Linked DNA regions of Rosistilla ulvae. Each later gene encodes a partner of the first gene's protein in a complex. Links are inferred from orthologs where the notes say so. Each region holds a gene or a part of one and is shown on either strand. Other genes may lie near its edges. The genes, in order: EC9_RS19985 and lpdA.

Region 1 (3,157 bases):
GAGAGCATACAGCCCCTTGGGCTCTTCGTATTGCGTCGGAACGCAGAACAGATCCAAGCGACGCAAAAAGTCCAACTTGCCATCGTGATCGGGGCTTCCGTGATAGGTGTACCGCCCCGCCATCCCGGCCGCCTCCAAACGCGCCCACTGATCCGCCGCAAATGCGTGATGCTGTTCGCCCAGCCAGCCGGCGACATCCAGATGGATCGCCCGGTCCGACGGCTGACGCGTCCTCTCCAGTTCGATCATCGCGTCGACAAGGCGATGCAGCCCCTTGGCCGGATCGATCCGGGCCAGGTATCCGATCCGCAACGGAGACGCCGGATCCGCGATCGAGTCCTGTGGCGATTCGGCTGCATCAGACAAGAAGCCGGTCGTATCGATACCCAGCGGAATCACATGCATCTTCTCTGCGGGAAGCCCCAGCATCGCCGCCATCTTCTCGCCATAAAAGCGGCTGTTGACGATAAAGCCATCGACGTCCGCGGCCAGGGCTCGCATCCGATCGATCGCCATCGCGCGATACTTGGCTGGCAGGAAGTCGAGGAAGATATCGTCCCCCTGCAACGTGACAACAATCGGCACGCCGAGCCGCCGTTTGAGTTCGGTCACACAGCCGCCGATCAAGAAATTACTGAGCACGATCGCATCGGGCGCAGCATGCGTTTGCAACCAACGACACAACCGATCGACCTCGGTTCGCTGCCGTCCCTGCATCCCCTGCAGCATCGAAACCGTCAGCGCACCCAACAGATGAGGACTCGTCGATCCGGTCTTTCGAGTTGCCAACCGCAGCAGTCCGGGGCGGTCCAACCAGGCAGTCAGCCGATGGGGCAAGCGGCCCCAGAGTGGAAGCTTCTGCTCCAGGAAGATATTGATTCCGCCAAAGAAGACGACATCGTCGCTGATGTCTTTTTCATCGGTACGGATCGGCGTGTAGGTCGGCACCAAAAGACAGTCCGCGCCGCGAGCGATCATCGCCCGGGCGAGAGTGTTGTCGTGCATGCAGCTGCCGCAGTACATGCCTGCGGCACCGGCCGTCAAATATGCGATTCGCATGGCGTCTGTTGCGTCCCAAAGAACGGTGAATCAACGCCGCGGAAAACCGGCTGGCTACAGCGCCAACAGCAGGCGGCTTGGCGCTTCGAGGTAACCGATCACGTCGTTCAGGAAACGCGCTGCGGTGCCACCATCGACCAAACGGTGATCGTAACTGAGGCTCAACGGCATCATCAGCCGCGGCTTGATCGAATCATCGGGCATCACGCATGGCAATTTGCGGCTGCGTCCAACCAACAGAATCGCAACTTCGGGAATGTTGACGATCGGCGTGCTGTATTGACCGCCGATCGCACCGAGGTTGCTGATCGTGAAGGTGCCGCCGCGAAGATCGCTAACGGCAAACTGCCCGCTACGCACCTTGGCCGCCATCTCGGCAAGCGAGCGGGCGATATCGGGGATTCCCATCCGGTCGGCGTTTTTCATCACGGGGACAACCAAACCACGCTCGGTGTCGACAGCGATTCCGATGTTGACGTAATCCTTGTAGATCAGTTGGCCGTTGGCTTCATCGATGACCGCGTTGACTTCCGGATTGTGCTTGAGCGCCGTCGCGATCGCTTTGATCAAGAACGGCATCGTCGTCAGCTTCAACCCTTGCGCGGCATAGTCGTCTTTGCTCGATTGGCGCAGGTGTTCCAGATCGCTGATGTCGGCGTCGTCGAAGTTGGTCACGCGAGGAACCGTCGACCAACTCTCGTGCATCTGCGACGCGATCGTCTTGCGGATCTTGCTCATTCGCTCGACGCGAATCGGGCCGTATTCATCCTGCTCAGCCGAAGCGTCGACAGGTGCCGCAGCGGTTTTGCTGGGTGCGGCCGCGGTTCCAGTCGCCGCGCCACCGCGGGATTGGTTCGCCGAGCGGACGATCGCCAAAACGTCTTCACGCGTGATCCGGCCGCCTTCGCCCGTACCTTGAACGCCCTGCAGATCGACACCCACTTCGCGAGCGAAGCGGCGGACAGCAGGCCCTGCGGCGACGACCGCGTCGCTGCTGGCAGGCGCTGGTGCGGCGGGGGCTTCAGGAGCGGGAGCCGCCGGTGCAGGCTTGGGAGTTTCCACAGCAGCGGGTGCTGTTGCGGCAGGTGCTGGTTTCTCGGGAGCCGCTGCAGGAGCAGGCTTTTCAGGCGCTTTCGCCTCGGGTTCGGGAGCCTTTGCGGGCGCTTCGGCTGCGGGTTCCGCGGGCGCACTCGCGGCGGGTGCTTCCGCAGCCGCGGCGGCTTCGATTTCCAGGATCACTCCGCCGACGGCGACTGTATCACCTTCGGCGACAAGGATCTTAGTGACCTTTCCGGCCGCGTTGCTGGAGACAGGAACTGTCGCCTTGTCGGTTTCCATTTCAACGACGTCTTGTCCAGCCGTGATGACGTCGCCGACGGATACAAAGATCTCCAGTACGTCGCCTGATTCGATGCCATCGCCGAGTTCAGGAAGTTTTACTTCGGTAGCCATAGAGTGTATCGGAGGTTCGATGAGGATGTGGTTGTTTTGTGATTGTCAGAAGTTCACGCGCGACATGCTTCGGTCGGATCCGCCCGCCATCTGCGGCGGGCGGTCCTCGCGAAAACTAAGCGAAATAAGGGTTCACTTTGTCGGCGTCGTAATCGAGGGCTTTGATCGCGTCGGCGACGTCTTGCGGCTTAACAACTCCCGCTTTCGACAGTCGGCTGAGCGCGGCGATCGCGATCGATTCGGCATCGACTTCGAAATGTCGACGAAGCGCTGGACGCGTCTCGCTGCGTCCCATGCCGTCGGTTCCCAGGACATAGTAGTCGCCTGGAATCCATGGTGTCAGTTGCTCGCCGAGTGCTTTAACGTAGTCGCTGGACGAGATGAACGGCCCCTCGACGCCTTCGAGCACTTCTTCGACGTAGCTCTTCCGCGGCGTCTCGGTTGGGTGCAACATGTTCCAACGCTGACACGCGTCGGCGTCGCGGCGGAGTTGCGTGTAACTGGTAACGCTCCACACGTCGCTGGCGATGTTGAACTTCTCGGCCAACAGTTTTTGAGCGTCGAGAGCACAGTTCAGGATGGCACCGCTGCCGAACAACTGGACGCGAGCCTTTGCGCCTTCGACTTCGTTGCTGCGGAACTTGTA
Region 2 (3,282 bases), 5.2 Mb from region 1 along the record:
AAAAAGCAAGGTTTCCAGTGACAATCCTGGACTTCAAAAGAAATCAGGCGCGACCCTCCAGGACCAAATTGTGGCCCTGTCGCTGGGATCGTGCCATTGCGTAAATCTACGCGAGGTAACGACTTACACCCCTTTCTTGCACTCCCTTAGGAGCATTGTCGATGGCCCGATATACCGGACCCAAAGCACGTATTAATCGCCGTCTAGGCGCCATGATCTATGAAACCGCCGGTGCTGCCCGCGCGATGGAACGCCGCAATACCCCTCCAGGTATGCACACCCGCGGCCGTCGCCCCAGTAACTACGGTCTGGCGTTGATGGAGAAGCAAAAGATCAAGCACTATTACGGCTTGGGCGAACGACAACTGCGCCGCTACTTTGATGCGGTCAGCAGCAAGCAAGGAAACACGGGTGAATTGTTGTTGCTGATGTGCGAACGCCGTCTGGACAACATCGTCCGCCGCTGCGGGTTCACCAAAACCCGTCCTCAAGCTCGGCAAGGCGTTGCCCACGGCCACTTCTTGGTTAATGGCGTCAAAGTCACCAAGCCAAACTACCTGCTGCGTCCAGGCGACGAGGTCGAAGTTCGCGACCGCGAAGGTCTGAAGAACCTGTACCGCGGCGTGATCGCCAACGCTTCGCCCGACGCCCTCGATTGGGTGGCATTCGACAGCGAAAACCTGAAGGCAACCGTCCAAGGCCTGCCCGGCCCTAGCGACATCAGCCTGCCGGTAGATGCTAACTCCGTGGTCGAATTCCTGTCTCGCTAGGTTTCTGCTGCGACTCTTGCAGGTTCCTCAACTCGCTATCCTGAACAAACATCATGCATTCATCGCTCGTTGTATTGGGCGGGGGTCCAGGCGGCTACGCGGCCGCATTTCTGGCCGCCGACGAAGGTCTCGAAGTCACGATTGTCGAAGCCGATTCGCGGCTCGGCGGAACGTGCTTGCTACGGGGTTGCATCCCCAGCAAGGCTTTGTTGCATGTGGCTCGGGTGATTAGCGAAGTTCAGGAACTCAATGAAGACTGGGGCGTCAGCTATCCTGGCGCCCCGTCGATCGATATCGATAAGGTTCGCGGCCGCAAAGAAACTGTGATCTCGAACCTGACCGGCGGTCTTCAGGCTTTGGCCAAACGCCGCGGCGTCAAAGTCATCCACGCCAAGGGCGTCTTTGAGAACAGCACCACCCTGAAGTTGGAAGGGGACCACGCGTCGATCCCCGAAGGTGGAAAGATCACTTTCGATCATTGCATCCTCGCGACCGGCAGCGTTCCGTTTGTTCCGCCGGCGTTTGATATCGGCAGCGATCGCGTGATGGACAGCACCGGCGCGTTGGAACTGAAAGACGTTCCCGAAACGATGCTGGTTGTCGGCGGTGGATACATCGGCCTGGAGCTTGGCAGCGTCTACGCTCAACTGGGCAGCAAGGTTTCGATCGTCGAATTGATGGACGGCCTACTGCCCGGCGCCGACCGCGACCTGGTCAAGCCGCTGCAAAAGCGGATCGAAAAACTAGTCGACGGCCGGTTGTTCCTGAACACCAAAGTCGGCTCGCTCGCCGAAGAGAAAGACGGCGTTCACGTGACCTTCGAAGGGCCAAGCAAGTTTGGCAACGAAGTCTACGACCGCGTGTTGGTTTCGATCGGCCGCCGCCCCGTCAGCAAGGGTTTTGGACTGGAGAACACCCAAGTTGTCGTCAATGCCAAGGGCTTTGTGGAGTGCGATTCGCAACAGCGAACCGCCGACCCGCACATCCTGGCGATCGGCGACGTCGCTGGCGAACCGATGCTCGCGCACAAAGCCAATCACGAAGGTCGCGTCGCGGCCGAAGTCGTGCTTGGCAAGAACTCCGCCTTCGACAAAGTGGCGATTCCCGCAGTGGTCTTCACCGATCCCGAAATCGCTTGGGCTGGCCTGACCGAAGGCGAAGCCAAAGCTGCCGGCCGCAAGGTCGATGTCGAAGTCTACCCCTGGGCTGCCAGCGGTCGCGCTCAAGCGATCGGCCGGACTGAAGGTTCGACCAAGTGGCTCGTCGACCCTGAAACCCATCGCGTTGTCGGCTGTGGAATCGTGGGTGCCGGAGCTGGCGAATTGATCGCCGAAGCCGTCCTGGCGATCGAGATGGGCTGCGAAGTCCACGACATCACCGACAGCATCCACCCGCACCCAACGCTCAGCGAAACGCTGATGAACGCGGGCGAAGTCCACTTCGGCACGGCGACCGAGATCTACAAGCCGAAGAAGAAATAGCTTCCGCCAGATCGGCGCGAGACTGCTGGAGTCGAGGCTTCAGCCGAAAACGCACGACGGTTGGAGTCGAGGCTTCAGCCGACAACAAACGATCGTTGGTGTAGAGGCTTCAGCCGAAAACGTCACCGATCCGCTTTACGTGCACTGCCCAGCGAACCGCAGGCCGCGGACGATCTGATTAACAGCAGCGGTTGCGTCGATCGAGCGGGCGACTTCGGCGTTGAGCGACCATTCGCGATGCCGCCGGGCGTCGCAAACCGTCTGGCCGCGAGTCAGTTCGCCGCGAGTCTCGATGTCGATCGCCATGTCTTCCCAAGTGAACAGCTCGGGCTCCAGGAAGCCCAGCAGCGCCACGGGGTCGTACAGCGAAATCGTTTCGCGGCCCAGATTCTGAACATAGCTGCGGAAGGCAAACAGCAACAGTTTATGCAGCAACTGGCCAGCTCGCGTCTGCTTCGACGGCAGGTTTTCGATCAGCTCGATCGAGAACTCGACTTGATCGGTGACGTCCAGTGGGACCAGGCTTTTGGTTGTCGCCGATTCGATCACGCTGCGAGCAGCGGTCGGATCGAAGTACATATTCATCTCGGCAACGGGCGAAATATTGCCCGGGCAGGCGACAGCTCCACCGCTGATCACCAACCGGTCGACCAGCGATTCGAGCCCCGGTTCGCGCTGGAACGCGCGGGCGACATTGGTCAACGGGCCCAAGCAGATCAGCGAGACTTGGTTGGGGTGCTGTCGCAGCAATTCGGAGATAATTTTTTCGCTCAGATGCCGATGCTGGCGATCGCTCGGCTCGTAATTGCAGCCGGCCAAGCCATCGGAACCGTGCAGCACGATATCGTTGATAACCGCTGCGCCTTCGCATGGCGAAGCGACCCCGATCCGCGGATATTTCGGCGGGTCCAACTGCTGGATCAGCCCCTGGACATTGGTTGTCGCCTGGTCGGCATCGACGGTTCCAGCCGTTGCCGTAACCGCCAAAACTTCCAGCCGCGGGTCAAACAATGCCATCGTGAGTGCGATCG

What was found.
Region 2: the proteins of EC9_RS19985 (region 1) and lpdA are in contact, whole or in part, in a crystal structure (PDB 1EBD), measured with the Geobacillus stearothermophilus proteins. The link is inferred for Rosistilla ulvae from one-to-one orthologs. Residues at the interface, in WP_033016211.1 of Geobacillus stearothermophilus: Ile130, Ala131, Met132, Pro133, Arg136, Arg140, Glu141, Asn155, Arg157; in WP_049624544.1 of Geobacillus stearothermophilus: Pro340, Ser341, Asp344, Tyr345, Arg403, Asp406, Val408, Glu431, Ala432, Gly433, Asp438.

The regions. Positions count from the first base shown.
Region 1 is NZ_CP036261.1:5,646,963-5,650,119, forward strand. Bases 313-3,149 are described here. They hold EC9_RS19985 (2-oxo acid dehydrogenase subunit E2), read right to left. Parts: upstream 2,512-3,149; coding sequence 1,114-2,511; downstream 313-1,113. Other genes in these bases: EC9_RS19980 (glycosyltransferase family 4 protein), read right to left, coding at 313-1,059; aceE (pyruvate dehydrogenase (acetyl-transferring), homodimeric type), read right to left, coding at 2,627-3,149. Also shown: more of EC9_RS19980, read right to left, coding at 1-312; more of aceE, read right to left, coding at 3,150-3,157.
Region 2 is NZ_CP036261.1:495,739-499,020, forward strand. The notes cover bases 76-3,037. They hold lpdA (dihydrolipoyl dehydrogenase), read left to right. Parts: upstream 76-823; coding sequence 824-2,251; downstream 2,252-3,037. Other genes in these bases: rpsD (30S ribosomal protein S4), read left to right, coding at 162-770; EC9_RS01900 (nucleoside hydrolase), read right to left, coding at 2,387-3,037. Outside these bases: more of EC9_RS01900, read right to left, coding at 3,038-3,282. UniProt on the Escherichia coli protein: Lipoamide dehydrogenase is a component of the glycine cleavage system as well as of the alpha-ketoacid dehydrogenase complexes.